3 regions of the Rhodococcus sp. B7740 genome follow, and region 3 is predicted to be linked to each of the others. Evidence: riboswitches for the same ligand, from Rfam matches in the RefSeq annotation. Region 3 holds a riboswitch; each other region holds the start of a gene.
The links. A riboswitch is a leader RNA that binds a small molecule or an ion and turns the genes downstream of it on or off. The one in region 3 is predicted to bind S-adenosylmethionine.

Region 1 (10,369 bases), 2.6 Mb from region 3:
GCGGACCTTCGCGGCCTCGATCTGACGGGGTGCCGGATGCGGGAAGCGAACCTCGTGTCCGCAGACTTCCGGAAGGCAACCGTGCGCTCGGTCGATTTCTCGGGTGCCCGGGCAATCGATGCGAAGTTCGACGAGGCGGATCTTCGTGGAGCCGTTGCCGACGCATCTCTGTGGGTGAGCGCGAGCGTGCGCAACGCGAAGATCGAACTGATGCAGGCGGTGGCCTATGCGGCAGCTCATGGGCTCGTCGTCGAGGGTTGACGGTGGTGATCGGACCGGTGCGCCGCTGCTGACGCCGAACCTGGAACAATGACCGGGTGACTGCAACGATTCTCGATGGCAAAGCGACCCGTGACGAGATATTCGTCGATCTCACCGCCCGCGTGGCAACGCTGCGTGAGAAGGGCATCACCCCAGGTCTGGCGACCGTGCTGGTGGGCGATGATCCGGGTTCGGCCGCGTACGTCCGGGGCAAGCACAACGACTGCGCCAAGGTCGGCATCACCTCGATTCGTCGCGATCTGCCCGCGGACATCACCCAGGCAGATCTCGAAGCCGTCATCGACGAACTCAATGCCAACCCCGAATGCACCGGCTACATCGTCCAGCTGCCCTTGCCGAAGCATCTCGACGAGAACGCTGCGCTCGAGCGAATCGATCCGGACAAGGACGCCGACGGTCTGCACCCGATCAATCTCGGACGGCTGGTACTGGGCAAGGATGCCGCACTGCCGTGTACACCTCGCGGGATCGTGCACCTGCTGCGCCGCTACGACGTTGCTCTCGACGGTGCGCACGCGGTGGTCATCGGCCGCGGAGTGACGGTGGGGCGACCCATCGGCCTGTTGCTCACGAGGCGTTCCGAGAACGCAACAGTGACGTTGTGCCACACCGGAACTCGTGATCTGGCCGCCGAGGTCTCACGCGCGGACATCGTCATCGCTGCTGCCGGAGTGCCCGGGTTGATCACTGCGGACATGGTCAAGGCGGGTGCTGCGGTGCTCGACGTCGGGGTCACCCGCACCGAGGACGGACTGCGCGGCGACGTCGCAGGCGATGTCGCAGAGGTGGCCGGATTCCTGTCGCCCAACCCCGGCGGCGTCGGCCCGCTGACCCGGGCCTTCCTGCTCACAAATGTCGTCGAGCGCGCCGAGCGCCTCGCTGCCGAGAGCTGAGCGAACCGGACGTGAACCATCCAGAGGATGCGCGGCGGGAGCTCGACACAGGATTTCGCGCTGCAGTCACGCGCAATCTACCGATCGTCGCAGTCTCGGTCGTCGTCCTCGCCGCGCTGATTCTGGTGCTGGCCGATCGCTGGCGGCGCGGCGCATTCATCTTCGGATGCGCCGCACTGCTGGCGGCTGTCCTGCGGCTGTGCCTGCCCGAAACACGAGTCGGCACACTGCAAGTGCGCAGTCGTGTGTTCGATGTGCTGGCGCTGGGCTGCGTCGGCGGAGCGATCGTCTTTCTGTCGCTGTCGATCGATCCGCTGGGGACCGACTGACCTTGTCCGGCGGTGTCAGCGCCGTCCGAGGCGGGCCAGCTCCATCGTCTCGGCGAGCAGCTTCGCCACCGAATCGGCCTCGGTGAGGAAGCCGTCGTGTCCGTCGCGAGACTGGATCACTTCGAGTCCGCGGCACTGCGGGAGCTCGCGAGCGATCTCCTTCTGCAGGCGAAGCGGATACAGGCGATCGGAGTCGACTCCGCCGACGATCGTCGGAACCGGCGTGGACGCAAGAGCTTCGGCTACTCCGCCGCGGCCACGGCCCACATCGTGACGGTTCATTGCCTCACTGAGCAGTACGTACGTCGCCGCGTCGAACCGGTTGACGAGTTTGGCAGCCTGATGCTCCAGGTAGCTCTGTGCGGAGTATCTGCCGCCGGCCCACGGGTCTTCGTCGTTCTGCGGTGTGTTCCCGAACCTGTTGTCGAGTTCGCTCTCGGTCCGGTACGTCAGGTGCGCGATGCGTCGCGCGATGCCGAGTCCGGCGGTCGGCGAGGTGCCGGTGTCGTGGTAGTTGCCGCCGAGCCATCCTGGATCGGCCTTGATCGCGGCGATCTGTGTCGTCTGGGTACCGATCTGGTCGGCAGTTGCCCTGGCGCCGACTGCCAGGACCAAGGCGGCCGCCACTCGGTCGGGATGGCCAACGATCCATTCGAGGGTGCGCATCCCGCCCATCGAGCCGCCGACGACGGCTGCGAACCGCTCGATTCCCAGTACGTCGGCCACGGCCGCCTCGGCAGCGACCTGATCACGGATGGAGATGTCCGGGAAGCGAGATCCGTACGGCATGCCGTCGGGAGAAATGCTGCTCGGGCCCGTGGTCCCGCCGCAGCCGCCGAGCACGTTCGTCGCCACGACGCACCACTCGTCGGTGTCGATGGGGCAGCCGGGACCGACCATTCCGTTCCACCAACCGGGCAGAGCGTGATCGGCATCCGGCGGACCGGATACATGCGAGTCCCCGGTCAGGGCGTGCTCGACGAGCACGACGTTGCTGCGGTCGGTGGCGAGTTCGCCCCAGCGTTGCACCGCAACGGTGACCTGGGGGATTCGAGCGCCGTTCTCGAGATCGAGACCACCGATGTCGATGGTTCCCAACCGCCCGTCCGGAGACGGAAGTACCGCCTCCGGACGAACGCCTGTGTCGCAGCTGTGGCTCAAGATGCCGCCGCGCTGAATCCGACCTCGAGGTCGGCGATGATGTCGTCGATTCCCTCGATGCCCACGGCGAGACGCACCAGGCCGGGGGTGACACCCGACGCCAGCTGCTCTTCCGGAGTCAGCTGGGAATGGGTGGTGGAAGCGGGATGGATGACGAGTGAGCGCACGTCACCGATGTTAGCGACGTGGCTGTGGAGAGTGAGTGCGTTGACGAACTTCTTGCCCGCGTCAACGCCTCCCTTCAGCTCGAACGCGATGATCGCGCCCTGCCCCTTCGGCAACAACTCCTGCCCGCGCTGGTACCACGGCGAGGATTCGAGTCCGGCGTAGTTGATCGAGACGACGTCGTCGCGACCGGCGAGGAAGGCGGCAACCTTCTGTGCGTTCGCCACGTGCCGCTCGATCCGAAGGCTCAACGTTTCCAGGCCCTGGCTGATGAGGAAGGCGTTGAACGGAGAGACCGCAGCACCGATGTCGCGCAACAGTTGAACGCGTGCCTTCAGCGCGAATGCGGGCGCACCGAGATCGGCGAACACGACGCCGTGGTAGCTCGGATCCGCGGTGGTGAAGTTGGGATGACGGCCCTGCGTCCAATCGAACGTCCCGCCGTCCACGATGACGCCCGCGATCGCGGTTCCGTGGCCGCCGAGATACTTCGTCGCGGAGTGCACCACGATGTCGGCCCCGTGCTTCAACGGCTGCAGCAGGTACGGCGTCGCCACCGTGTTGTCCACGATCAGCGGGATGCCGTTCTCGTGGGCCACGGCCGAGATCCCCGGGATGTCGAGAATGTCGTTCTTCGGGTTCGAGATCGACTCGCCGTAGAACGCCTTGGTCGACGGAGTGATCGCGGCACGCCACTGCTCGAGATCGTCGGGATCGTCGACGAACGAGACGGTGATGCCCAGCTTGGGGAGCGTGTAGTGGAACAGGTTGTACGTGCCGCCGTAGAGCCGCGGGCTCGACACGATGTGGTCGCCTGCCTCCGCGAGATTGAGGATCGCGAACGTCTCGGCGGCTTGACCCGATGCGAGCAACAACGCCGCGACTCCACCTTCGAGGGCGGCGATGCGCTGCTCGACGACATCCTGCGTCGGGTTGATGATGCGGGTGTAGATGTTGCCGGGTTCTGCCAGGCCGAACAGGGCAGCTGCGTGATCGGTGTTGTCGAACGTGTACGAGGTGGTCTGGTAGATCGGCAACGCACGAGCCTTGGTGGTGCCGTCCGGGGTCTGGCCCGAGTGAATCTGCTTGGTCTCGAAGCTCCAGTCGGCGGCAGGATCGGTGAACGGATCCTCGGTGGGGGCTCCGGTGGCGTCGACGACGTCGGGGGTGGAATCGGTCATGGCTGGTGATACTCCGTTTTCTTTGGACGAGTCCGTCTAAGACGATTCGAATATCGAATGAAGCTCGAGAAGTCGAGCGCTACGGGGCGTATCGGTACAGCAACACATGAGAGAACCTCCTGACAGGCTTCGGACCCTGGGGGCCGAAGGTTCAGTGGGTCCGCTTCCTGCGGACCCGCGCTTGTCGATACGGCACTCGCATACCGGATCGGCCTGGTCGTTCACCCGGGGCACCCCACCGCGGTTGGAGGGTTGCCGGCCAGCAAGCCGGGGCTCGATGCTGGCACTCATGACCTGGCGAATATCCTAGCGGGTGACGGCACATCACCGGAACAAGGGCTCTGCCGGAACTCGAGCAGATGCTCGGGTGAGGACTATCACCGCTCGTAGACGCGAAAACGGGACACCTTCGGGAAGACAATTGACCGGAGCTACGTTCCTGCTTCGGTCGGCCTTCTTTCACAGGCTCGACTCCAGGACGCTTCCTCTGCCCCCGATCTCCACACGAAGGTTGTATTGCTGTGACTGTCACCGATTCCGCTCTTGCCCGAGTCAGCGCTGCGCGCGGCAAGGTGTCGAGTGGCCTGAGTGTCAGTCACCGACCGCACTCCACCCGCCGCAAGCTCGCGATGCTGGCTCTGTCCATCGGCGGCTTCGGAATCGGCACCACGGAGTTCGCGTCGATGGGTCTGTTGCCGGACATCGCGACGACGATGGGGATCTCCGAGCCCTCGGCCGGCCACATGATCTCCGCGTACGCGCTCGGTGTGGTCGTCGGTGCCCCGACCATCGCAGCCCTGGCTGCCCGCGTTCCGCGCCGGATGTTGCTGTTGGCGCTGATGGTGGCCTTCACCCTCGGAAACCTCGGCACCGTGTTCGCGCCGAGCTTCGACGAGCTGGTGGCCTCGCGATTCGTTGCGGGTCTGCCGCACGGTGCGTACTTCGGTGTTGCGGCTCTGGTGGCTGCCCACCTCGCCGAACCCGGCAAACGAGCCAAGGCCGTGGCGATGGTGATGATGGGACTCTCGGTCGCCAACGTCGTCGGCGTACCGGTGGCGACCTGGATCGGGCAGGCGCTGGGATGGCGCAGTGCGTTCACTCTCGTGGCCGTCATCGGTGCCCTCACCGTCGCCGCGCTCGTTCTGTGGATGCCGCGACTCGACGCGATGCCGACCACCAGCCCCATCACCGAGCTCGGCGCACTGCGCCGCAGCCAGGTGTGGATGACCCTGTTCGTGGGCATCGTCGGATTCGGCGGCATGTTCGCGGTGTACACCTACATCGCGTCGACGCTGACCGATGTCGCCGGTCTGGCCCGCGCACTCGTCCCGGTCGCCCTGATGATCTACGGCCTGGGAATGGTCGCCGGAAACTACGCGGGCGGATGGCTCGCCGACCGTTACCAGCTCAAGGGCACCTTCGTCGGCCTGGCCGCCACTGCCGTGTTCCTTGCGGTGTTCGTCGTGGCCGCACACAACCCGATCACCGCGCTACTGCTGGTGTTCCTCATCGGTGCGTCCGGCTCCTCGGTGGTACCCGGTCTGCAGACGAGATTGATGGACGTGGCCGAGGACGCCCAGACGCTCGCCGCATCGCTCAACCATGCCGCGTTCAACCTGGCCAACGCCATCGGAGCGGCAGTCGGTGGTGCCGTGATCGCCGCCGGATTCGGCTACACGGCACCCGCCGCTGTCGGCTCGGGCCTGGCGGTGGCCGGTCTCGGTGTTCTGGCCACCGCCATGTGGATGGACAAGCGTTCGGCTGCGTAGAGTCGCGCCGGATCAGCCGGTGATGGTCGCGGCAGTTCCCCCGAGAGCTTCGGTCAGTGCCGGGGTGAGCTTGTCGATCACGTACGGCAGGCTGAGCACGCTGGTGAAGTAGATCGCTCCTGCCGTCACACCGTCGGTGAACACGAGGTTGCCGTCCTTCACCGGCTCGAGTGCGTTGTACACCGCTTCCTTCTCCAACTGTGCGCGGTCGCCGGGCTCCTCGGTTCCCCAGATCAACACGTCGGCCGCGTTCAGAACCGACAGGTTCTCCAGCGGGATGCTCGCCTGCGCACTGCCGTCGGCAGGCACGTACGCGTCGATGTCATCCGGGATGACGAAGCCCAGTTTCGTCAGGAAGTCCGTGCTCAACCCGTCCTGGTACGCGATCGCCTTGCCCTCGTAGAACGCGTTCTGGAGGAAGATCGCCTTCTTGCGGGCGAATTCGGGGTGCGCGCCCGCAGCGTCGACGAACTTCTGGTTCACGCCCTCGATCAATGCGTCGATCTCGGACTTCTTTCCGAGTGCACGGCCGATCTTCTCGGCCTGGATTTCCCAGGGTTCGAAGTAGGCAGTCGATGCGTCGGACTGTGCGAGCGTCGGCGCGATGTCGCTGAGCATGCTGTAGCTCTCCGCCGTGAGACCCGCGTTGGTGGCGATGATCAGATCGGGCTCGAGTGCGGCGATCTTCTCCGTCTCGAATCCGTCGTCGTTCGAGAGCACCTCGGGCTGTGCGTCGCCCAACGCTGCCTGGGCCCACGGCCAGGTGGCGTACGGCTGGTTGCCGTACCACTCGGTGACCCCGACGGGTATCACGCCGAGTGCCAGGACCGTGTCCTGCTCGGTGTACCCGGCCACCACGACGCGAGTGGGCTCGTCCGGGACGACGGTCTCACCGAACGCGTGCTCGATCGTCACCGGGAACGCCGCCGAAACGGACGCGCCACCGGCCGTCGGCGGTGCCTCGTCGGCGGAACTCGAGCACGCAGTCAGCATTCCCGCGGTGGTCAGCGCAATCGCGCACACCGCCCAGGTTCGGTGAAGAGGTCGGATGAGCATCGAGACGCCTTTCGTAAGGGTTGGCTAACGCCGGGAAGGGTAGCCGAACCTAATTTCAGCGCGCCACTGAGTCCGCCTGGCCCTGCGACGAGAAACGAGCTGCTCGAACCTTCACCGAACCTCCACATTTCCCGACGGGCTCCTCCACGTGCGCCCTCTAGGGTCGATTCTCATGAGCCGCACAGTTCTCGTCGTCGACGACGAGCCCACGATCTCCGAGGCCGTTGCCGCCCGGCTGCGCGGCGAAGGGTACGAGGTCGTCACGGCCGCCGACGGCCCGTCCGCCGTCGACGCGTGCGCCCGGATCGATCCCGACGTGGTGGTGCTCGATCTGATGCTGCCCGGGTTCGACGGGCTCGAAGTGTGCCGCCGGATTCAGGCGTCCCGCCCGGTGCCGGTGTTGATGTTGACGGCCAAGTCCGACGAGACGGACATGCTCGTCGGCCTGGGCGTCGGCGCGGACGACTACCTGGGCAAGCCGTTCAGTATGCGCGAGCTGGTCGCTCGCGTACACGCCCTGGTTCGGCGTGCCGAGCGTGCGGTGGCCGTCGAACCACAGGCAGTTCGAATCGGTGACGTGCAGATCGACCACCGGGAACGGCGGGTTACCGATCCCTCCGGCGACATCCATTTGACCAGAACGGAATTCGACATCCTCGCCTATCTGGCCGCGCGGCCGCGCACCGCCGTCTCGCGTGAAACCCTGCTGTCGGAACTGTGGGGCTGGGACGATTCGGCCAGTAGCAGGACGGTCGATTCTCACGTCAAAGCGTTGCGGCGCAAACTCGGTGGCGATCTCATTCGCACCGTGCACGGCGTGGGCTACGCCGTGGAGTCTCCGCGATGACTCGAATGCTGCCGCGACCGTTGGATCCGTTGCGGTCGTTCAAGCTCAAGGTCTCGCTCGTCGTGGGCACGGTGTTGGTCCTCGCGAGCGTCGTCTTCTGGATCGGGGCGGGTTGGCAGTTTCGCTACACCCTCCTCGCCGCGCTCGTCGTGTCCTTGGCCGCAACCCAATTCGTCGCCCACGGGATGACGTCACCACTGCGCGAGATGACTTCGGCCGCCAAAGCGATGGCGCGAGGCGACTATTCGACGCGAGTGCGGGCGACATCCAGGGACGAGGTGGGGGAGTTGGCCACGGCGTTCAACACCATGTCGAGTGATCTGGAAGCAGCCGAGAAGTACCGCCGCGAACTCATCGGCAATGTCTCGCACGAGTTGAAGACGCCCATCGCTGCGCTGCGTGCCGTGCTCGAGAACATGGTCGACGGGGTGACCGAGCCGAATCCCGCGACGCTGGCGGTGGCGCTGCGCCAAACCGAGAGACTCGGAGATCTGGTCAGCGAACTGCTCGACCTGTCGCGGGTGGAGGGCGGTGTGCTCACCATTGCCCCGGAGGAGTTCGCGGTTCGGCAATTCCTCGAGGATGCGACAGTCGTGCACCGAGAACGAGTGTCGATCGTCGTCTCGCCCGGTGATTCGACTGTGGTGGCCGACCGATCTCGCATGACACAGGTGATCACCAACCTCGTCGACAACGCCGTGCGGCATTCCCCCCAGTCGAGCACCGTGACGGTACGGGCCCATCGGATCGGCGAAGCGTATGCATTCGACGTCGTCGACCAGGGCCCAGGCATCGCGCTCGCCGATCGCCATGCGGTGTTCGACCGATTCACCCGCGGCGGATCCACCGACGGTGGAACAGGTCTGGGCCTCGGCATCGCGCGCTGGGCCACCGAACTGCACGGCGGAACCATCGAAGTTCTCGACAGCGAATTCGGCTGCCACATCAGAGTGGCCATCCCCGAACACTGACTTGCTCGATACATCCGAACCGCGACTGCACGTCCCCGGACCGCAGCCGCCGACCTTCCATGCCCGAAACACAGAAGAAGGAAGCGCCATGACCACGATCGACACTCCTACTCATCCGACTGCGAAGCACGGTCGCTCTTTTTGGGGGCCTCGCACCTGGCCGGTGCTGCGGTATGCGCAGGCTCCCCGTGCGGCGCTGATCGGGGCCGCTGTCGCCGGGCTGATCGGTTCGGTGACGCTGGTGAACAACACATTCGGTGTGCTGATCACTGCCCTCGCCTTCGTGGCCGTCGTGCTCGCAGCGCGCAGCGGCAGGCTCACGCGGTGGGAATGGGCAGGGGCGGCAGGAGTGCTGGCATTGGCGAGCGTGTCTGCGCTGCGAGCGGCCGAGTGGATCGTCACGATGTCGACGACGCTCGCCATCGTGGTCGCGGTGGTGGTCCTCTCTCGTGCCTGGACGTGGACGGGAATCGCACTCGGCGCTCTGGTGCCGGTGTTTCTGCCGGTGCGCGTGGCTCGGTGGACCCGACGCGGAGCCGGTTCGATCGATGTGGAGGGGCCACGGCCGGTGCGGATCGGCATGGTCTCGGTTGTCACGATCGCGCTGCTCGTCGTGTTCGCGGCGTTGTTCGGTGCGGCCGACAAGCGTTTTGCGGATGCGCTGAGTGCGGTGACACCCGAGTTCGATGCCGCGTCCGTCGTCGGGCGCATTGTCGTTTTCGTTCTCACCGCAGCAGGTGCGCTCGCCGTCACCTACGTCGCGCTGCATCCGCCTCGGTTCGATCGGCTCGCACCGTCGCCGCGTCGAACAGTGCAGTTGTGGGAGTGGATGGTTCCGCTCGGGGCGGTGGTGGCCCTGTTCGCCGTGTTCGTGGGGTTTCAGGTGCCGGCGTTGTTCGGCGGGCAGGGACACGTCCTCACCACCGAGGGTCTGACCAATGCCGAATACGCCCGACAGGGCTTCTGGCAATTGCTCGCGGTCACGGTACTGACACTGCTCGTCATCGCTGTGACGGTCGCGAAGGCTCGACGAGAAGACCGGGGAGATCGCATCGCACTGCGGGCGTTGCTCGGAGCGCTGTGCCTGCTGTCGTCGGTGATCGTTGCGTCGGCCCTGCATCGAATGTCGTTGTACGAGCAGCAGTACGGCTACACGACGCTCAGGTTGTTCGTCACGGCTGTCGAGTGGTGGCTGGGATCGGTGTTCGTACTGGTTCTGGTGTCGGGCGTGCGGATGTCGGGGCGCTGGCTACCGAGAGCTGTGGGGGTCGGTGCAGTTCTGACCGTGCTCGCGCTGGCCGCCCTGAACCCGGATGCGTACATCGCTCGGCACAACGTCGATCGCTTCGAGCAGACCGGACGCATCGATACGTCCTACGTGGGTGGGTTGTCGGCCGACGCCGACGCGGAGCTCGACCGACTGCCGGAGTACGTGCGTCCGTGTGTACGGGCCCGCGGTCCGGTCATCGTCGGCGACACCTGGCACCTGTGCACGGACCCCTCGGTATCTGTACCCTGAGCAACGACTCGGGTTCAGTGACACATCAGGGAGGTGCGCGATGCGATACCAGAGCATGGTCGTCACCTCGCTGCTTCTCGTGGCGCTGCACCTGACGATGCCGGCCGCAACCGCAGATTTCGCCCTGCTTCTCGTTGCGGCACTGACGACGCTGATGCTGCTCGCGCACCGCGTCGATGTTCCGGCACTGCTGCGC
Region 2 (10,369 bases), 140 kb from region 3:
GCACGGCCACGGGTGATCGACACATCGCCGCTGGGTTCGATGTCGGGCAGTGGCCCGTCGGGATCGTATGCGGACAGGTCCTGTCCCCACACCTGTTCGAGGAACGCGATGGCCGTCCTGCCGCTGACCTGCTGATGCCGGATGTGATCCGCCTTCTCGGCGGCGTCCTGCGCAGAATCTCCGAGCACGAACGTCGCCGCGGGCAGCACCTTCAGGTCGTCGTGATCGCGGCCGTACTTGGCGAGCCGACCCTTCACGTCGGAGTAGAACTTCTGTCCGTCCTCGAGAGTGCCGTGGATGGTGAAGATCGCGTCGGCCTTGGCGGCACCGAATTCTCGACCTTCGTCGGAATCGCCCGCCTGCAACAGAACCGGATGTCCCTGCGGACTGCGCGGCAGCGTGAAGCGGCCCTCCACATCGAACTGGGGTCCGGAATGCCGGACCGTTCCGATCTCCGATTCGCGGCCGAAGACTCCACGCTCGCGATCGACGACGAACGCGTCGGACTGCCATGAGTCCCAGAACTTTCGCGCGACGTCGATGACCTCGTTGGCACGCACGTAGCGGTCGGCACGATCGAGGTAGCCGCCCCGCCGAAAATTCTCGCCCGTGAACGCGTCCGAGGACGTCACCATGTTCCATGCCGCTCTACCGTCGGACAGGTGATCCAGCGACGAGAACTGTTTGGCGAGCTCGAACGGCTCGTTGAAGGTCGTGTTGATCGTCCCGGCCAGTCCGAGCCTGCTCGTCACCGACGCAAGCGCGTTGAGGACGGTGAGCGTATCGGGTCGCCCTACTACATCGAGGTCGTGAATCTTGTTGCGGTGCTCACGCAGTCGCAGCCCTTCGGCGAGGAAGAAGAAGTCGAACAGGCCGCGTTCGGCCGATTCGGCGAGGTGTACGAACGAATCGAACTCGATCTGGCTTTTCGACTCCGGATCGGCCCAGACGGTGGTGTTGTTGACGCCCGGGAAATGGGCACCCAGATGAATCTGCTTCTTCGTCACAGGCTCTTCCCTTCGCGTGCATAGAGATTGGCCGGACGTCTCAGGCCGAGACGCTCGCGCAAGGTCGATCCGCTGCGGGTGTCCGTGGCCGGTAGTGCTGCCACTCCGGACGGCAGCGCGAGCGGTACCAGCGTGACTCCGTCCAGGCCGGCCGCCTCGACGGATCCGAGGAGCAGGTGCAAGCCCGCCAGGTCGCCGATATGCGACACGGACTCGGCGACTCTGACGTGCCCCGCCCAGTTGTCGAGCTGAGCGAGTTCTTCAGCGGCAGAATCGGATACCAGGGTCTCCACATCCAACAGAACGAACACGTCGGCCGGGTCACGGCCTTCCGCAACGACGGCCCGTCGAATACGGGCGGCAACAGTGGCCGCATTCTCGACTGTGTCGGCGGCGATGCGGACGATGTCGGCGCGCGCCGCGGCCACCGACACGGACTCCGTGGAGTCCACGCGGATCACGACGAGCGGCTGCCCCTGCGGAGACCTCGGAGTGATGGACGGGCCCTTGACCGAGAAGTTCTCACCCTCGAAGTCGATGTAGTGCAGCTTGTCTCGGTCGATGAACCGCCCCGACTCGACGTCGCGAATCTCGGCGTCGTCCTCCCAGCTGTCCCAGAGCCTGGTGACGACCTCGACTGCCTCGTCCGCCTCACGCCACAGACTACTGTTGTCCTGCTCCGCTTTCCGACCGAACAGCGCTGCCTGCTCGGCTCCCGGACTGACCTCGACCTGCCACCCGGCCCGGCCGTGGGATGCGAAATCCAGGCTCGCGATCTGCTTCGAGATGTGAAACGGCTCGGTGTGCGTGACGGTGATCGTGGGCACCAGCCCGATCTTCTCGGTGAGGGCGGCTGCCCGTGCCGCGACGGCTGCGGCCTCGAGCGTCCGACTGGCGAACGAATCGCCCAGGAAGGCGACATCGACACCTGCTCGATCTGCAGCCTGGAGCTGGTCGATCCAGAATCCTGCTGTGAACACTTCTTCGGCGCGGGAGTCGGGGCAACGCCAGGCCTGCGAATGTGCGCCGGTGCCTTTCAGCTCGATCGCGGTCAGGAACAGCGTGTCAGACACTGGTGCTCGCTTTCTCGTGCGCGCTTCCGGGGATGGCCCCGAGTAGCTCGCGGGTGTAGTCCTGCTGTGGATTGTCGAACAGTGCTGCGGTGTCGCCGTATTCCACGATGACTCCGGATTGCATCACGGCCACGGTGTCGCTGATCTGACGCACCACGGCCAGATCGTGGGAGATGAAGAGGTAGCTCAGACCCAGCTCGGACTGCAGGTCGCCCAGCAGCGTCAGGATCTGCGCCTGCACCGATACGTCGAGGGCCGAGACCGGCTCGTCGAGCACCACCAGCTCCGGCGCGAGGGCCAACGCGCGGGCGATGGCGACGCGCTGACGCTGCCCACCGGAGAGCTCGGCCGGCCGCCGGGCCAGGTAATCGCTGGTGAGTGCCACCTGATCGAGCAGCGTCCTGGCACGCTCGGAACGCTCACGCGAGGTACCGACCTTGAACGCGTCCAACGGTTCTCGCACGATCTCCCCGACGCGCAACTTCGGGTTCAGTGAGGCGTACGGGTTCTGATAGACGATCTGTACACGCCGCCGCAGTTCACGCTTGGCCTTGCCACGCAGACCCGTGATGTCCCTGCCGTCGAACGTGACCGACCCCGACGACGCGCTCTCGAGACCGATCGCGATGCGCGCCAACGTGGATTTGCCGGAACCGGATTCGCCGACGAGCGAGACCGTCCGCCCACGTTCGACGGTCAATGTGGCTCCCTTGACCGCATCGAGGTGGACGCCGCGGCCGATGGTGAAGCGCTTCGAGACGTCGCCGACCGTCAGGATCGGCTCGCCGACCGTGGGGCGCGCGGGTCGTACGGCGGTGTTCAACGAGGGCGCTGCAGCCAACAGCTGACGTGTGTACGCGTGGGTCGGGTTCGCCAGCACCTCTGCAGTGGGGCCGGATTCGACGATCCGTCCTGCGCTCATGACGATGAGGCGGTCGGCTCTGTCCGCAGCCACGCCCAGGTCGTGGGTGATCAGCAGGACCGCGGCACCGGTCTCGGCGATCCTGGTGTCGAGATGGTCCAGGATGCGACGCTGGACGGTGACGTCGAGGGCGCTGGTCGGCTCGTCGGCGATCACCAGTTCCGGGCGGCACGCGAGAGCGATTCCGATCAATACGCGCTGACGCTGCCCACCGGACAGGTCCTGCGGATACTGCCGCGCCCGCACCTCGGGGTTGTCCAGCCCGGCTTCGGTGAGGATCCGAATCGCCTCGATCTTCGCGGAGCGGCGATCGGCCAGACCGTGCACCCGCAGCACCTCGGCAACCTGGTCGCCGACGCGAACAACCGGGTTCAGCGAAGTGGTCGGATCCTGCGGGACGAGCCCGATGTGGCGGCCGCGCAACCGGTTCAGCGTCTTGTCCGACGCCGTATCGAGCCTTTGCCCGTCGAACGTCACCGATCCGCCCACGATGCGTCCGGAACCCGAGAGCAGGCCGATGAGGGCGTGCGCAGTCGTCGACTTTCCGGAGCCCGATTCACCGACCACGGCCACCACTTCACCGCGGTCGACGGTGAACCCGATGCCGGAGACGGCGGTCGTCTCACCGTAATTGACGTGCAGATTCTCTACTTCGAGAATGGGGCTCATCGCGATCGCCTCTCGAGTGCATGCCCGAGGCGGTGCGCGGACACGACGACAGCCACGATCACCAATCCCGGCAATGTGGTCATCCACCATGCGGTGGCCAGGAAGTTGCGGCCCTCGGAAATCAGCGATCCCCACTCCGGGGTGGGCGGAGCAGCACCGAAACCGAGGAAGCTGAGCGCCGATACCGCGAGAACCGCCATACCGAATTCGACTGCAGCGAGAGCGATCACAGGGCCGTACGAGTTTCTGAGGATGTGCCTGCGGAAGACATCGAACCACCGCACACCCGAGGCGTACGCCGCTTCGACGTACAGCGATCTGCGCACCCGCAGTACCTCCGAGCGCATCACTCGGGCGAAGTTGGCTATCAGCGTGACTCCGACGGCGATAGCGACGTTCACGGTGCCGAAGCCCAGTGCGGTCACCAGCGCCAACGAAAGCAACAACGTCGGAATCGACAGCAGGACATCGACGATTCGCATCAGCACCGCGTCCACGATTCCGCCGACGGCGCCCGAGACCAGACCGATGATCGAGCCGACCACCAGTGCGATACCGACCGCCAACAGCGTTGCCGTCAGCGACAGTCCGGAACCGTGGACCACTCGGGTGAAGACGTCACGGCCGATGTTGTCGGTGCCGAACCAGTGCGACGCGCTGGGTGCCTGGAGCTTGTCGGCCGGCGTGCCGACCAGCGGGTCGCCGCTGGCGAACACGGACGGGAACAGCGCGAACCCGAGAGCCGACAACAGCACGATCACGGAGGCACCGAGCCAGATGTGTTTCACCACGTCTCGCAGACCTCGTCGCCGCGTGGGTACCGGTGCTGCTTCGCTTGCCTCGGGACTCGTCGAATGGACGGCAGGTTCACGAATCAGGATGTCAGACATGAGCTTTCTCCGGTTCTGCACTGGCCTGCGCGGGCCGGTATTCGCGCACGATGCGCGGATCGATCAGCGGATAGAGCAGGTCGACTGCGAGATTGACCAGGACGAAGACCAGCGAAGTGAGAACGACGATGCCCTGCACCACCGGAATGTCCTGCGCCAGCACCGACGTCTGGGTCAGACGTCCCACTCCTGCACGCGAGAAGACCGTCTCGACCACTACCGATCCGGCCAGCAGGGTGCCGACCAGGACCCCGGCAATCGTGAAGGCGGGGATCGAGGACAGTCGCAGAACGTGTCGAGTTTGCACCCGCAGGCGTGAGACCCCCTTGGCACGAGCCACATCGACGAACGGCTGCTTCCACGTGGTGGCCATGCTGGTGGCCAGAACCTGGGCGATCACAGCGCCGGTCGGTAGAGCGAGCGTCACGGCAGGTAGCACCAACGACGCTGCGCCTGCGTCACCGAATGCGGGGAACCAGCGAAGTCGGAACGAGAACAGTTGCAGCAGCAGCAGTCCTACCCAGAACGTCGGCACGGCCACCCCGAGCGGTGGGAGGGCGAGCAACAGGTTCTTCAGCCATGCGATCTGGGTGTACGTGGCGGTGTAGGCCACCGCGGATCCGAACACGACCGCCAGCACCAGGGCAGTGGCCGCCAGACCGAGTGTGCTGGGCACCGCGTCGAGGATGGCCGTCGTCACCGGTTGGCCGGTGGCAATGGACAATCCGAAGTCGCCCTGCACGGACCCGACCAGTGAATGCCAATACTGCACCAGCACCGGCTGATCCAGGCCGTAGCGAGCCTGCAGTTCGGCGATGGCCGCAGCGTCCGCCGGCGTGCCCGATCCGGCCGAGTCGACGGCAAGACTGACCGGGTCCGAGGGAAGGAGGAAGAGAACGATGAACGAGATGGTGAAGGCGGCCCACAGCACCGCAAGTGCCTGCAGTACTCGCTGCCCGATGTAGCGGATCACGGCGCTACTGCCCGCTCAGCCAGGTGTCGAAGAACTGCAGGCGGGCCGAGGCCTCGAACTTCAGATCCTGCACCGCCGAAGCCGCGCCGACGGCCTGCGAGAGCTCGATCGTGGGGATCCACAATCCGTTGTCGAGGATCTGTTCCTGCGCGGTTGCGAGAATCTCGTTGCGCGCTGCAACGTCCGTGGCCGAGAGCTGCTCCGTCAACGATGCATCCAGATCCGGAATCGGGCCGCGCGCATTGAGGTTGCGGCCGTCGACTGCGAACGAAGTGCGCAGAATGTCGCCGTCGGCGCGGGTGCTGTTGTAGTACGTGGAGTCGTAGTCCTTGGTGCCTTGCCGCGCCGTCGCCTCCGACGTGGACACCAGCTCGAGCTGTAGGTCGACGCCGACCGCGCGCAACTGCTGCTGGGTCAACTCCAGGATCGCCTGGTTGCCGGCGAACACGGCCGAATACATGACCTTGAAACTCAGCTTCTGTCCGTCGTTTTCGCGTATTCCGTCAGCACCGGGAACCCAGCCCGCGGCGTCGAGGAGCGACTTCGACTTCTCGGGATCGTAGGTGACATCTGCGAGTTCGACGTAGCCCGGGGTAGCACTGGCCAATGTGCTTGTGGCCGTTCGGAAGTCCGGTCCGAGGACCGTGTCGACGAGTTCCTGACGATTGATCGCCGGCACCAGAGCCGTCCGGACGGCGGGGTCCTGCAGCGCACCGCGAGTGACGTTGGGCTGAATGCCGAACGGAACGCCGGGGTTGGATGTCGTGAGGATCCGGCCACCGACCGCCTCGATCTGCGGCGCGTCCTGCGGCAGCGCGTCACTGACCGCGTCGAGCTGGTCGGAGGACAAACTGCCGGTACGTACACCCGACTCGGGCACGATGGTGAATTCGATGCGGTCCAGGTACGCCTCGCCCTCGTGGCCGAATACCGCAGAGCCCCAGTTGTATCCGGTTCGCTTGGCCAAGGTGACGGAGCGGTCCTGCTGGTAGTCCGCGTAGGTGAACGGTCCCGATCCGATGTTGGTACCCAAGCACCGCGACTCGGCCGACTGCGCCGACGTCGCAGTGGACTGGATTCCCAGCTGAGGTGTCGAACTCGCCTGGAGGAACTGCGCATTGGGTGCCGAGAACTCGATGCGGACCGTGAGCGGATCGACGACCGTGGCACCCTGATATCCGGTCAGGTAGCTGGCGGCCAGTGGCGCCTTGGCGGCACCGAGGGTTGCGGTGATGGCATCGAAATTGTCCTTGACGGCGGTGGCGTCGAGCGGGGTGCCGTCGCTGAACGTCACTCCGTCTTTCAGCTGGAAGGTGAACGACCTCGCGTCGGGACTCACTTCCCAGCTCTCGGCCAACCACGGTTCGATCTCGCCGGTCTCCGGATCTTGATCGGTGAGTGAGTCGACCACCTGTCGGGTGACATAGATCGTCTGATTGGTGCCGGACTGCGCGGGGTCGGAGCAGGTCGGGGCCCCGGACAGGCCGTAGCGCAGCGTGCCGCCCGGCTGGGCGGGGCCGGCATCGGCATTCGAGGTGGTGGCGCTACCAGCGCACCCGGCGAGCAGTGTGGCGGTGGCGGCGATTACTCCGGCCACCAAAAGAACAGGGCGAGTGGACACGTGGGTGTCTCCGGTATCTGGTCGATCGCACACGAACTCCCGCGTCCGAGCCACGTGTGCCCAGGAAGGAGGTCGTGCAGATGGTGAGGTGAGGTGTGGTGTCGAAAAGTACGGTGCCGAAATGTCAGCTAAGACAGGTCGAACCGTTCAGACGGCACAGATCCACATGGAGACGGCGGCAACCGTCGACGAAACCTGAGGCGACTCGGGTGTTCACGTAAATTCCTCCATCGGTCCCGGCGGTAGCACCCTCACCCGACGAGCGGGGGGTTGCTGCGACGTCATAGAGCCAGGTCTCTCGGTCGCTCTGGATGGTCCTACGTTTCAGATACTACGAGAGGGTCGGCGCAGTTGCCAACCGGGGTAGGAATTGCGCACGACGTGGGACTCGGAATGGACGGCGGCCGGAATCACCCCAACAGTCAGACGGCAACGGTCAATTCAGCGTCTTCGCTGCCGATAGGTTCCGAATCGATGTGTTGCTCTGACCTGTTCGATTCGTGATCGCACACGCGTCGCACCCAATAGCCGATTGTTTCGTCGGCCGCGGCGAACCGATCCAATACATCCACACACAGCCAAGTTGCGACCGAGAAATCCTGCTCCGCAGCATCCAGCCCGATCAGCGTCAACTCGTCGGCCACAGCAAGTAGCGCGTGGTCGACTTCGGAACCTGTGCGTTCGAGCCACGCCAACGCACGCCGCAGCAGCATCCAGTCGGATGCGAACACACGCTCGGTAGCCGATTGTCTGCACAGTTCCGCCGTCGCAGTGAGGGTCTCGACGACCGGTATGGACACTGCGCCGTCCAATTCGGCGAGCAGCCCTCTATCGGAGTCGATCAAGTCGGCCATATACCGCCAACGGGTGGGGAGGTCGAAGTCCTCGGACCACAATTCCGTCGTGCCGAATTGGAGTCGGGTGACCAATTCTCTCGGCGAACTGCACGAAGCGAAAAAGCGAAACGCGTCGTTCATCTCGATCATCCCCATTGGGTCACACGCAGCTGACGGACACCGGCTCGACACACGAGTGGCGGAGTTACTGACACGCAGCACGATCGTCACCGAAACCAGCGCCGCTGCTGTGGTCGTTAAGTCGGCCTTGACCGTTATTGAACGCCCTGACCAGCGCTGGCGCGACTCGGCGTTACGCAGAATCGACAACGTCACACTATCGATCCATCTGTTATGCGCCACATACCGATTCCAGGTTGGCGATTCTGCTCGGTTCGACCGTCTCGCAGCGTGCCCATGCGGAGAACGTGTGTTCGAAAGTGTGTCGGTGGGTCGCGATAGATTCTGTGCATGCTTTCGGGGGACGGCGGATCAGGGGTGGACGGCATCGAGACGGTGCCGCCCGCCCCTGAGGTGTCCGATCCCGACTTGTCTGTGTTGGTCGACCGGGTCGAGTCCGCGGTCGCGGAGTTGGCCGGGCAGGCGTCGGTGTCGTGGTCGAACGCGGACCGGCGCGCGGTGGTTCAGCGGATGGAAACGGCGACCAGGTCTCTGACGGCGCACTCGTACACCTGGCTCAATGAGCTGATCTCTCAGCACGGCCTCGATGTGTATCCGGGATCGGTGCCGTCGTCGGTGGCGTGGATGCTGCGGATCACCCCGCGAGCAGCCGGTGCTCGGGTGCGTCTGGCTGCCGAGTTGGGTGATCGCACCGCCCTCTCCGGGGAAGTCCTGCCGCCGTTGCTGCCGCACACTGCTGCTGCGTTGCGGGCGGGGCTGCTCGACGCCAAGCATGTGCAGATGATCCGCGAATTCTTCCGCCACCTGCCCCGAGACGTCGACCCGCAGACGCGCGAGCTCGCCGACGAACAACTGGCGGGCTACGCCTCGACCAGGCGACCCGACGACTTCGCACCGTTGGTGGCGCACCTGGATTCGATCCTCAACCCCGACGGCGACCACGACGAAGACGAGGACGAAGACGAAGACGGGAAGCCACCGAAACCACCGAAACGCAGGGATGCGTTCTTCTACCTCGGTGAGCAGGGTGCCGACGGAATGTCGGAAGGAAAATTCTGCGTCGACCCCGAACTACGGGCCTACCTCGAAGCCTTGTTCTCCAAAGCCGCGAAACCGGGCGTCAACAACCCCGCCGACCCCACATCGATCATCCACGACGAGACCGGCGGCAAGGACAGCACGAGTGACGGTGCGCGTCCCGATCCTGCAGCAGCCGAACCGGATTCGCCCACACCGAGTGGCGTCTGCGATACCGACACCCCACCGCCACCGGAGCCGGACGACCGTTCGACGAGCGATCAGGGACTGTGGAGCGATGCGGGACTGTGGAACGACGGTTCATTCGACGGCGACGATCCCTGCGACGGTGATGGCCGGTGCGGTGACGGCCTCGACTGTGGTTGCGGCACAGGGCACGACGACACCACAGAACCACAGGACACTGCTGAGCCCGGCGACACAACCGACCCGGACCTCGCAACCAATCCCGACGACGCCGTCGGATCCGACACCGACGACGCACCGGACACCGCACCGGACACCGCAGCACGCGACGCTGCCGCCGCGCGGGATATCCGCACCCAACGCGAACGCCAACACGACGCCCTCAAACTCGCGCTCCGGCACACCCTGGCTTCCGGGACACTCGGCACCCACCGAGGCCTACCCGTCACCGCCATCGTCACCATGACCCTCAAAGACCTCGAAGCCGGCTGCGGCTACGCCATGACCGCCACCGGATCACGGGTGTCGATCCGCGACGCCATCCGCATGGCCTCCCATGCCCACCACTACCTGACCATCTTCGACGACCACGGCCGAGCCCTGTACCTCGGCCGATCCAAACGCATCGCCTCCGCCGACCAACGCATCGTGCTCATCGCCCGCGACCGTGGCTGCAGCTTCCCCTCCTGCACCCGCCCCGCAACCTGGTGCCAAGCCCACCACCTCACCGACTGGAACACCGGCGGCCTCACCGACATCGACTCCCTCACCTTCGGCTGCGACATGCACCACGCACTCGTCGGTACCGGACCCGGCAAGTGGGCCACCACCAAAACCGGAGCAGGACACCGGTACCCGGGCCGCACCCTGTGGCACCCACCCGCCGGAATGGATCCCAAACGCCGAGGCCTGATCAATCACGCCCACCACCCCGAGGAAGTCCTCTACCCACCCGACCAGCACGACGATGCAGGCGACGAAGAACCACGACAACCCGCCTGACGATCCGAACC
Region 3 (10,369 bases):
TCTCTGCGTGGCCGGCTCGGCGACGGCGAGTGGATCGAACTGTTGCCACGTACGACGCTGCAGCCCGACACCCGGCATCGCTTCGTGCTCACCCACGACACCCCGGTCTCCGAGGTGCGCATGGACATCTTCCCCGACGGCGGGATGGCGCGATTGAGACTGTTCGGTGATCTCGCGGGAGTGGAGCCTGCAGGAACGACCCAGTAGGGCGGGAGTGGAGCCTGCAGGAACGACCCAGTAGGGCGGGAGTGGAGCCTGCGGGAACGACCCAGTAGGGCGGGAGTGGAGCCTGCGGAACGACCGGATAAGCAAGCATCTGCGTAAACGGTCGCGGGGCAATAGGGTTGGCACATGACCCGGCTACTTCATCCGAATGCAGCCCATGTTGCCGACACTCTGATCTCTCGCGGCCATCACGGTGTGGTGGTCAACAGCCCTGAGGGCACGCACACCGCCGCCGATGCTGCCGCGGCGCTGGGCGTCGAAGTGGGTGCGATCGTGAAGTCGATGGTGTTTCTGCTCGACGACGAGCCGGTACTGCTACTGGTTTCCGGTGCCCACAACGTTCATCTCGAGCACACCGGTGAGCGTCTGGGCGGGACGTTGATGCGCGCGCCCCTGGACACGGCCAAGCACGCAACCGGGCAGCCGATCGGGGGCATCGCACCGGTCGGCCACCCCACCAATCTGGACACGTTCGTCGACCAGGATCTGGCCTGGTACGCCGAGGTGTGGGCGGCCGCCGGTCACACCAACACGATCTTTCGGTCCACGTTCACCGAGTTGGTGCGCATCACCGCGGGTCTGGCGATCGACGTCACCTGACCCTGCCCCGCTGTCGGGGCTCAGGACGCGAGTGTCGGGGCGATCGGTGCGCCGAGGACCGAGTCGACGACGTCGATGTCGAGTCGGGTGCCGCGCGATTCGAGCAGCGGCAACACTGCGTTGTTGATCAGTACCGACTGGCGAGCGACATCGCCTGGCACCGTCAACGTCACGCCGTCGGCCACATCGGCCGCGGTGACATCGGAGATCAAACTGGCCAGGCCCGCCGGTGTTCCGACGTAGCGGATGGACGCCGGGCTGGTCGGCGCGTCCAGTGCGGCGAATTCCCGACGTGCAGTCCGCGCATCGGTTGCGATGTGGACCTCGAGGTCGAGAAACACTGCTGCGCTGACGGCAGATTCGCCGCGCTCGATTGCCTCGGCCCGCACCCGGGCCCGGTGTTGCTGGGATTCGCGCAGGTCGGAGGCCTGGATCCGGACTACGTCACCGTCCGACGGCAGGGTCAGTTCGGTCCAACCTGCAGAGAATTCGACGGCGACACGGGTGAAGTTGTGCGACATGAGTGGTGGTCCTGTTTCTGGAAGTCGGTGAACGCATTCGGTCGGAGCGGAGCCGAACTCGAACACGACCCGGACGCAGTGCGGCACAGATCCACGTATCTGTTGCTCCAGTGACGGTTGCCCGTCCACACGACACTCACGGTCATGACGCCATGCTAACGGCCTGCGGGGCTGCATGGGGATCCAACCCCGGCGGCCCCGTCGGCCAGCTCGGGGAAGGGTCGCGGGTCGGGTACGGGGTTCCACCAGCCGGCATCCTCCGCGTAGTGCCAGTTCGGTCCCGACTCGACCAGGGCGGCGAGAGCGTCGACGAGTCGGTCCACATCGGCCGACGAGCTGCCGAGGCCGATGCTGGCTCGAACCGCTCCGGCCGCGTGCCCCAGCCGGCTCAGCAGGGGGTGTGCGCAGAACTTGCCGTCGCGCACGCCGATTCCGTGTTCGGCGGACAGGTACGCGGCCACCTCACCGGGATCGCGTCCGGCAACGGTGAAGGTGACGATGCCGACACTGTCGGGCGCGTCGGCCCAGACCCGGAGCTGCTCGACGCCGTCCAGATCCGTCAGGCCGCGCCGCAGTCGGGACGACAATTCCTGCTCGTGCGCCTGCAGCTCGGCACCGTCGAATCCGGCGATGGCCTCGCAGGCCGCGGCGAGAGCGGCGACCCCGAGCACGTTGGGCGTGCCCGCCTCGTGCCGCTGCGGTGCCGGGGCCCAGTCGGTGTTGTCGATGCTCACGCTGCGCACCGCGCCGCCGCCGGCCAGGTGCGGCTCACCGGCGTCGAGCCAATCACGTGTGCCCACAAGCACTCCCGCGCCGAACGGGGCGTAGAGCTTGTGGCCGGAGAACGCGAGGTAGTCCACGCCGAGTGCGGCGATGTCGACCCGCCGATGCGGAACCAGCTGGGCACCGTCCACCGCGATGCGTGCGCCGTGCCGATGCGCCAGTGCTGCGAGTTCCGCGATGGGAAGTACCTCACCGGTGACGTTCGATGCGCCCGTGATCGCCAGTAGTGCAGCAGGTTTCGCGGCGAGCTCCACGTCGAGCCGCGTGATGGTCTCGGCGAGGGTCGACGCCGCCACCACCACTCGTCGATCGCGCCACGGGAGCAGGTTCGCGTGGTGTTCGATGTCGAGTACCACGGTATCGCCCGGCACGCAGGCGGCCAGCAGGTTCAGCGAGTCGGTGGTGTTCCGTGTGAACACCACCACCGAATCACTGTGCGCACCAACGAAATCAGCGACCGTCACCCGAGCCTTCTCGTACGCCGCCGTCGAGACCCGTGAGGCGTAGCCGGCACCCCGATGCACGCTCGAGTAGAACGGCAGCAGTTCGGCGATCCGATCGGTCACCGCGTCCAGGGCCGGCGCGCTGGCGGCGTAATCGAAGTTCGCGTAAGTGCATGTGCCGCCGTGGACCAGCGGCACCTGTAGATCCGTGCCCGAAACAGGGGCAAAAGGAGCACAGGGGCGGGAGAGTACAGATGTCATGACAGATCAAGCCCTCACGTTCGAGGGACCCGCAACCGAAGGACGTGGTGAACGAGTCCGCGCTTGCCGCGCCGGTTTTCCGGCATCAGCCTGGTCGTCACCCGGAGCACCCCACCGCGGAGGAGGGTTGCCGACCAGCTAGCCGGGGCTTGATGCTGGTACTCGTGACCGTGGGAGAGACACTCGCAAACTCGCTGCCGTTTTGTCAAGCCGGGACTCGCCCCTGCGCCGCAGTAGGATTCCCGCGGTGGGAAGGCGCGCTCGTTCACCTGCTGGCAAACAGAACGTGAGATAACCAACGGCGCTGCTGCTCGCCAGCACCACAGAATCACTTGCCAACGCAGAGTTACTTGCAACGAACGAGAAGGACGCCCGGTTGTCTGTGCATCGAGAGAACGATCTGCCGGGTTCGAGCGCGGACACAGCACCTGCCCCGGCGGCGTTTCTTCGCTCGCCGCAGGCTCCACCCGCCCGGACGCTCATCGACATCCTCCGCGACACGGCACATCGTTTCCCCGACGCCCCCGCGATCGACGACGGTGCCGTGTCGGTCAGTTACTCCGAGTTGTTGGACGATATCGCCGAGGGCGCTCAGTGGCTCGCCAACGCCGGTGTCAGGCGCGGCGATCGCGTCGGAATCCGCATGCCGTCGGGTTCGTTCTCCCTCTACGTCGCGATCCTGTCGATCCTCGCGGTCGGTGCTGCCTACGTGCCGGTGGACGCGGACGACCCCGAGGAGAGGGCCGAGTTGGTCTTCGGCGAGGCGCAGGTGACGGCCATCGTCACCGCGGGCGGAATCGCCGCCGGTACTGCCCCCAAGCAGGACGTTCCTCAGCACGACCTCACCGAACACAATGCCGGACCGCCCACCCCGCAGGACGACGCGTGGGTCATCTTCACCTCGGGTTCGACGGGCACTCCCAAGGGCGTTGCCGTCAGTCATCGCAACGCAGCGGCGTTCGTCGACGCCGAGGCCCGCATGTTCCTGCAGAAGGATCCGCTCGGTCCGGGCGACCGAGTGCTGGCCGGATTGTCGGTGGCGTTCGACGCGTCGTGCGAGGAGATGTGGCTGGCGTGGCGGCACGGCGCGTGTCTGGTTCCCGCGCCCAGGTCTCTGGTGCGGTCCGGCTTCGACCTCGGCCCGTGGCTCGTCTCCCGCGACATCAGTGTCGTCTCGACGGTCCCGACGCTGGCGTCGCTGTGGCCCGCGGTGGCTCTGGAAGCGGTGCGGCTGCTCATCTTCGGCGGCGAAGCCTGCCCGCCGGAGTTGGCCGAGCGCCTCGCCGTCGAGGGCCGTGAGGTCTGGAACACCTACGGCCCCACCGAGGCGACGGTCGTCGCCTGTGCGGCGATCATGGACGGCAAGGGTCCGGTCCGGATCGGGCTCCCCCTCGACGGCTGGGACCTCGCTGTCGTCGACGGCTCCGGCACCCCGGTGCAGGTCGGCGAAGTCGGCGAGCTGGTCATCGGGGGCGTCGGACTCGCTCGGTATCTCGACCCGGCCAAGGACGCCGAGAAGTACGCGCCCATGCCGTCCCTCGGGTGGGAACGGGCGTATCGCAGCGGCGATCTGGTCAAGCTGGAGCTCGAAGGTCTGTTGTTCCAGGGTCGCGCCGACGACCAGGTCAAGCTCGGCGGTCGACGCATCGAGCTCGGCGAGATAGACAATGCGCTGCAAGCACTTCCGGGCGTCGGCGGTGCGGCGGCCGCCATCCGCAAGACGGCTGCCGGTAACTCGGTGCTCGTCGGGTATCTCGCGAGCACCAACCCCGATTTCGATCTCGAAGCCGCTCGCGAGTTGCTCGCCGAACAGTTGCCTGCGGCGCTGGTTCCGCGCCTGGCGTTGGTCGACGAGATGCCAACGCGTACCTCGGGCAAGGTCGACCGCAATGCCCTGCCGTGGCCCCTGCCCGGCATGGCGGGTGCCTCCTCGCTCGGCGGCACGGCGGGGTGGGTGGCCGAACTGTGGACCAACATCCTCGGCGCGCAGATCGCGGACGAGAACGCCGATTTTTTCGCCAACGGTGGCGGTTCGCTGTCGGCCGCGCAATTGGTGACGGCGCTGCGCGAGCGGTTCCCCGAGATCACCGTCGCGCAGCTCTACGACCACCCGCGGCTGGGTTCGCTGGCGCAGTATCTCGACGACCTGAAGCCGGTCGTCGAGGCCGTTCCCCGTGAAGTCGCCCCGACCTCGCGCACCGCGCAATGGGCGCAGATCGCTGCAACCGTTCCGTTGACCACCCTGACCGGATTGCAGTGGGTCACCTGGCTCGGACTGCTGTTCAACGTCATGTCCTGGTTCGGCGACGTGCCCTGGGCTCCGACGCTGTCCTGGTGGTGGGTGCTCCTGGCATTCGTCCTGTTCATCACCCCGGTCGGCCGCATGGCGATCTCGGTGATCGGATCGCGCATCCTGTTGGCCGGGCTGAAACCGGGCGCGTACGAGCGCGGCGGGAGTATGCACATCAGGCTTTGGGCCGCAACGAGATTGACCGATGCCAGTGGTGCGTCGAACCTGTCGGGCGCACCGTGGATGGTCTACTACGCGCGCGCTCTCGGTGCCAAGATCGGCAAGGGCGTCGACCTGCACACCCTGCCGCCGGTCACCGGCTTGCTCGAGTTGGGTGACGGCTGCTCCATCGAGCCCGAGGTCGATCTGTCCGGTCACTGGATCGACGGCGATCTCGTCTACATCGGCGGCATCGAGATCGGTGCCGGTGCCACCGTCGGTGCCCGCTCGACGCTGCTGCCCGGCACCAAGGTCGGCAAGAACGCGGTCGTCACGGCAGGCTCCGCCGTCGTCGGACGCGTGAAGGCCGGCCAGATGTGGTCCGGTTCGCCGGCTCAGAAGGTCGGCAAGGCCGATCATCCGTGGCCCGCGGAAGCTCCACCACGCGCAACCCATTGGGTCTTCGCCTACGGCGTCGCATCTCTGTTCCTGTCCGGCATGGCTTTGTTCTCGATCGGCGTCAGCCTGGTGCTGATGGGCTGGTGGATTCACACCGCCGACTCCGTGCTCGACGCCTTCGAGCGTGGTCTGGTGATGTTGCCCGTGGCGACGCTGGTGTCGTTGGCGGTGTTCGCGCTGATCACCGTCGTTGCGGTGCGGGTGCTCAGCATCGGCCTCGTCGGCGGCTACCACCCGGTGCGCAGCCGCATCGGTTGGCAGGTGTGGGCCACCGAGCGCCTGATGGACTCGGCGCGCACGTTCCTGTTCCCGCTCTACGCGTCGCTGTTGACGCCCCATTGGCTCCGGCTGCTCGGCGCGAAGATCGGCAAGGACGTCGAGGCGTCGACGGTGCTGATGATCCCCAAGTTCACCACGGTCGCGGACGGCGCATTCCTCGCCGACGACACCATGGTCGCCAGTTACGAACTCGGCGGCGGCTGGATGCATCTGGGCGATGCGAAGGTGGGCAAGCGAGCGTTCCTCGGCAATTCCGGCATGACCGGTCCCGGCCGAACCGTCCCGAAGAACGGTCTGGTCGCCGTGCTGTCCGCCACTCCGGACAAGGCGAAGTCCGGCTCGTCGTGGCTCGGCAGCCCGCCGGTGCGACTGCGTCGAGCCGCCGGTAGCGCGGACTCGTCACGCACGTTCGATCCGGCACGCAAGCTGAAGGTCGCCCGCTCGCTCGTCGAGACGTGTCGGTTGATTCCCGTCGTCGTGACGTTCGGCATCGGACTCGGAGTGTTGTTCGGGCTGACCGCCGTCGCCGACGCCGTCGGATATTGGTTGGCGGCACTGGTCAGTGGCCTCGTGCTTCTCGTCGCCGGTTTCGTGGCCGCTGCGGTGTCGGCGTTGGCGAAGTGGCTGTGGGTGGGCCGGATCGGCAAGACCGATCATCCGTTGTGGAGTTCGTTCGTCTGGCGGAACGAGGTGGCCGACACCTTCGTCGAGACCGTCGCCGCGCCGTGGTTCGCGCGCGCGGCCGAGGGCACAGCGGTGTTGAACATGTGGTTGCGATGGCTCGGTGCCGATATCGGCCGCGGAGTCTGGTGCGAGACGTACTGGCTTCCCGAGGCCGATCTGGTGACATTGGCCGACGGTGCGACCGTCAACCGAGGGTGCGTTGTGCAGACGCACCTGTTCCATGATCGGATCATGTCCATGGACACGGTCGATCTCGGTAGAGGCGCAACACTGGGACCACACTGTGTCGCGCTGCCTGCATCGGGAATCGGTGACGGCGCGACGGTGGGGCCTGCCTCCCTGGTGATGCGCGGTGATACGGTTCCCGCGCATACTCGTTGGCAGGGCAATCCGATCGCGCCCTGGGCCAAGGGGGATCCCTTCCCGCGCATCCGCGACGACCGAAACGAGGGGTGATCTTTCGTGCCAGACAGGCTGGTGGCACCGGTGTTCGACGTCGATGCCAGCGACAATCCGATCGATACATACCTTCCGCAGAACGGAAATCGGGGCTACCGCGTCTCGCGCTACGAACTCGATCTCGAATACAAGGTCGAGAGCAACCGGCTGACGGGCAAGGCGAAGATCACCGCGGTCACCACGGCGACGGTGTCGAAGTTCGCGTTCGATCTCGGCCCGGCGATGAACGTGTCGAAGGTGTCGGTCAACGGCTCGCGATCGGTGAAGTTCAGCCACCAGCGCGGCAAGCTGAAGATTACGCCCGCCAAGCCCATCGCGTCGGGCGCGGCACTGGTGGTGACGGTGTCGTACGGCGGAACCCCCAAGCCCATCAACGGTTTCTGGGGTGAGGTCGGCTGGGACGAGCTCGCCGAAGGGTCGATCGTCGCCAGCCAGCCCAACGGGGCCGCGTCGTGGTTCCCGTGCGACGACCATCCGGTGTCCAAGGCCAGCTACGGCATCACCATCACCACCGATTCGCCGTACTACGCGGTGGCCAACGGAACGTTGGTGCGCAAGCAGACTCGCGCCAGCCGCACCACCTGGGTGTACGAGCAGCCCGAGCCGATGGCCAGTTACCTCGCGACCATTCAGATCGGTCCGTACGAGCATCGCATCGTCAGCCCGGGACCGGTGCCAATGAAGGCCATCACTCCGCCGCGCCTGCGCGCGCAGTTCGATCACGACTTCGGTCGTCAACCGCAGATGATGGATACGTTCGTACGGCTGTACGGCCCTTACCCTTTCGCGTCGTACACCGTGGTGGTGACCGACGACGATCTCGAGATTCCGATCGAGGCGCAGGGGCTGTCGATCTTCGGAGCCAATCACTGTTCCGGTTCCCGGTACTACGAGCGTCTCGTCGCGCACGAGCTGGCGCACCAGTGGTTCGGCAACTCGCTGACTCTCGGCAAGTGGGCCGACATCTGGCTGCACGAGGGATTCGCCTGCTACTCCGAGTGGATCTGGGCCGAGAACTCCGGCGGCGCAACGGCTCACGACAAGGCAAAGCGCGCACACACCATTCAGCGCGGACTGGCCATGGACCTACAGCTCAGCGATCCCGGGCCCGCCCGCATCTTCGACGACCGCGTGTACAAGCGCGGTGCACTGGCACTGCACGCCGTGCGGCGCACCATCGGCGACGAGCGCTTCTTCGGACTGATCCAGGAATGGACCTCCAAGTACCGCTACTCGACGGTCGCAACGGCGGACTTCACCGACCTCGCCTCCCGCTTCGGGTGCCCCCGAAGTCTGTGGGACGCATGGCTCGTGGACACGCAGCTGCCGTCGTTGCCGTAGTTCCAGCGTCGCCAATCGGCTCCCCAGTTTCCGATATCGGCCTGCAATCGAGGGCCGGAATCCAAGTCTGGGGAGCCGATTGCCCGCTAGACCCGGCGACGGCGCTTCTGCGCGTAACCGATGGTCAGGAAGCCCACCGACATCAGCGCGACAAGATTGATCGGCGACGCGATGGCGCGGCCGACACTCGCATCGAGTGCCACGACCTGAAACAGCACCCAGAACACGATGACGCCCAGCACGGCGAAAATCGGCCAGGGGCCGGAGTAGTTGTACTTCATGTCCGCTCCCGTCGTACGAGGTGGGTACCCGCTCCACGGTACCCACCGCATCGGCTGCGTCAGCGATACCCGAGCGACAGGGCGAGGCCTGCCACGGTGTAGCCGTACATCGCCGACGTCGCCAGTGCCTGCAGCCAGAAACCTCTCGGGAACGACGCCGCCCAGCGTCCCTTGCCGTCCAATTGCAGATCGCAGGGGAAGTCGCTGATGGCCATGGCACACGACGGTTGCTTCGAGTGCGCGAGCACCACACCGTTGGTGAACGGCAGTCCCCGAACGAACAGGTGCCCGCGCGCTTCCCCGGCCCGGTACCGAACCGTGGATTGAGTGACAACCCCTGTGTACCAACGTCGTTGGACGTTCCATCCCGTGGCGTGCGCGAGGCGAAGGTTACGGTCGCCGCGCAGAGCGGTGTCCACGCTCTCGACGTCGGCGATCACTCCCCACCGCAGCATCGATACCCACCAGGCAATCCGTCGGCTGCGAAACGCCAGGGCCCCGAGCAGAACGATCGCGAAGACGTACGGCACCACCATCGGATATTCGGACCAGCAGGCGGCCGGCACGATCACCGCGATCAGGAACCAGTACGCCTCGCGCCGGTTCCATACGGTCGCACCCGCGAGCGCCACCGTCGGAGGTACCCGATGCGGCGGGACCGTGCGCGAGGACTGCAGCATGATGCCGCTGATCCTAGAGCCGAACGGGTCGGCTCGCAGCGACCCGAGCGGATCGGACCTATGTCATGGCGCGGGAGTGACCTCGGGGGGAAGAGGCCGGGCAGTGTCGCTCAGCTCCCCCGGCTCGTAGACGTCGAACGGGGCGTCGACGGTCACAGTTCCGGCGCGCTCGAACTCGAAACTCACAGGGATCGATGTCCCCGGCGCAAGTTCTCCGTCGGTCAGCTCGAGGGTGACGGTGAACGGCCGGTCCGTTCCGTCGTCTCCACCGTCCGGATTCTCCACCGGCTGGCCGGCTGCGATGGACGTCTCGGGTTCGATGACGAGCTGGTCCGCGCTGGCGTCGATCGTCACCGAAGACGCGGCGGGAGAGGATATCTCGAGCAGACGATCGGTCCCTGCCCCCGCGGTGTTCACCGCCGTGAACTCCAGGTTTGCGTTGCCGTACTCCGAGGCGGAACCTGCGGACGTGGCACCGGTGAGCTCGGCCTGCAGCGTGACACTCTGCAGCTCGATGCTGCCTGCCTCCTCTGCTGCGCCGGTGTCCTGCGCGATGACCGGGTCGTTCGAGCAGCCGGCCAGCGCGCCGACGGTCACGAATGCGGCGAGTGCCGCAGTCATCGAACCGGAACCGACGGGGCGACGCCGACCGGCGCAAGCATGTCCGTTGATTTTCATGCGCGGTGCCTACCCCCAGCGTCATCGGACGAAACGGTGGTGGCACCGGCCCCTACGGCAAGTGAGCAGATGTCTTCGACCGGACCACCAGTCCGCACAGCGCCGCCATCACTGCGCCGAATCCGAAGATGATCGGATACGTGACCACCCCGGGCCAGGTCTCGGTGAGAGCCGACAGAACGGCAGGCACCGCGAAGCCCAGGTAGGTCAGCGAATAGAACACCGC

Region 1: another riboswitch for S-adenosylmethionine. It lies ahead of NY08_RS08635 (bifunctional o-acetylhomoserine/o-acetylserine sulfhydrylase); the one in region 3 lies ahead of NY08_RS20890 (aminotransferase class V-fold PLP-dependent enzyme).
Region 2: another riboswitch for S-adenosylmethionine. It lies ahead of NY08_RS21580 (ABC transporter substrate-binding protein); the one in region 3 lies ahead of NY08_RS20890 (aminotransferase class V-fold PLP-dependent enzyme).

What each region holds. Positions count from the first base shown of each region.
Region 1 covers NZ_CP010797.1:1,864,672-1,875,040, reverse strand. The annotation lists gene NY08_RS08655 (pentapeptide repeat-containing protein) at 1-261, shown strand, start outside; gene NY08_RS08650 (bifunctional methylenetetrahydrofolate dehydrogenase/methenyltetrahydrofolate cyclohydrolase) at 318-1,175, shown strand; gene NY08_RS08645 (DUF3017 domain-containing protein) at 1,187-1,504, shown strand; gene metX (homoserine O-acetyltransferase MetX) at 1,520-2,668, opposite strand; gene NY08_RS08635 (bifunctional o-acetylhomoserine/o-acetylserine sulfhydrylase) at 2,662-4,011, opposite strand; SAM riboswitch class IV at 4,184-4,306, opposite strand; gene NY08_RS08630 (MFS transporter) at 4,641-5,780, shown strand; gene NY08_RS08625 (ABC transporter substrate-binding protein) at 5,793-6,836, opposite strand; gene NY08_RS08620 (response regulator transcription factor) at 7,009-7,683, shown strand; gene NY08_RS08615 (HAMP domain-containing sensor histidine kinase) at 7,680-8,654, shown strand; gene NY08_RS08610 (DUF4153 domain-containing protein) at 8,743-10,173, shown strand; gene NY08_RS08605 (DUF6412 domain-containing protein) at 10,214-10,369, shown strand, end outside.
Region 2 covers NZ_CP010797.1:4,623,427-4,633,795, reverse strand. The annotation lists gene NY08_RS21605 (NtaA/DmoA family FMN-dependent monooxygenase) at 1-1,007, opposite strand, end outside; gene NY08_RS21600 (LLM class flavin-dependent oxidoreductase) at 1,004-2,080, opposite strand; gene NY08_RS21595 (dipeptide ABC transporter ATP-binding protein) at 2,073-3,671, opposite strand; gene NY08_RS21590 (ABC transporter permease) at 3,668-4,561, opposite strand; gene NY08_RS21585 (ABC transporter permease) at 4,554-5,534, opposite strand; gene NY08_RS21580 (ABC transporter substrate-binding protein) at 5,539-7,155, opposite strand; SAM riboswitch class I at 7,380-7,473, opposite strand; gene NY08_RS21575 (hypothetical protein) at 7,578-8,327, opposite strand; gene NY08_RS25320 (HNH endonuclease signature motif containing protein) at 8,463-10,358, shown strand.
Region 3 covers NZ_CP010797.1:4,487,292-4,497,660, reverse strand. The annotation lists gene alc (allantoicase) at 1-207, shown strand, start outside; gene NY08_RS20900 (YbaK/EbsC family protein) at 352-825, shown strand; gene NY08_RS20895 (hypothetical protein) at 846-1,346, opposite strand; gene NY08_RS20890 (aminotransferase class V-fold PLP-dependent enzyme) at 1,502-2,833, opposite strand; SAM riboswitch class IV at 2,888-3,003, opposite strand; gene NY08_RS20885 (Pls/PosA family non-ribosomal peptide synthetase) at 3,216-7,160, shown strand; gene NY08_RS20880 (M1 family metallopeptidase) at 7,167-8,504, shown strand; gene NY08_RS20875 (hypothetical protein) at 8,591-8,785, opposite strand; gene NY08_RS20870 (hypothetical protein) at 8,845-9,465, opposite strand; gene NY08_RS20865 (hypothetical protein) at 9,529-10,143, opposite strand; gene NY08_RS20860 (MFS transporter) at 10,196-10,369, opposite strand, start outside.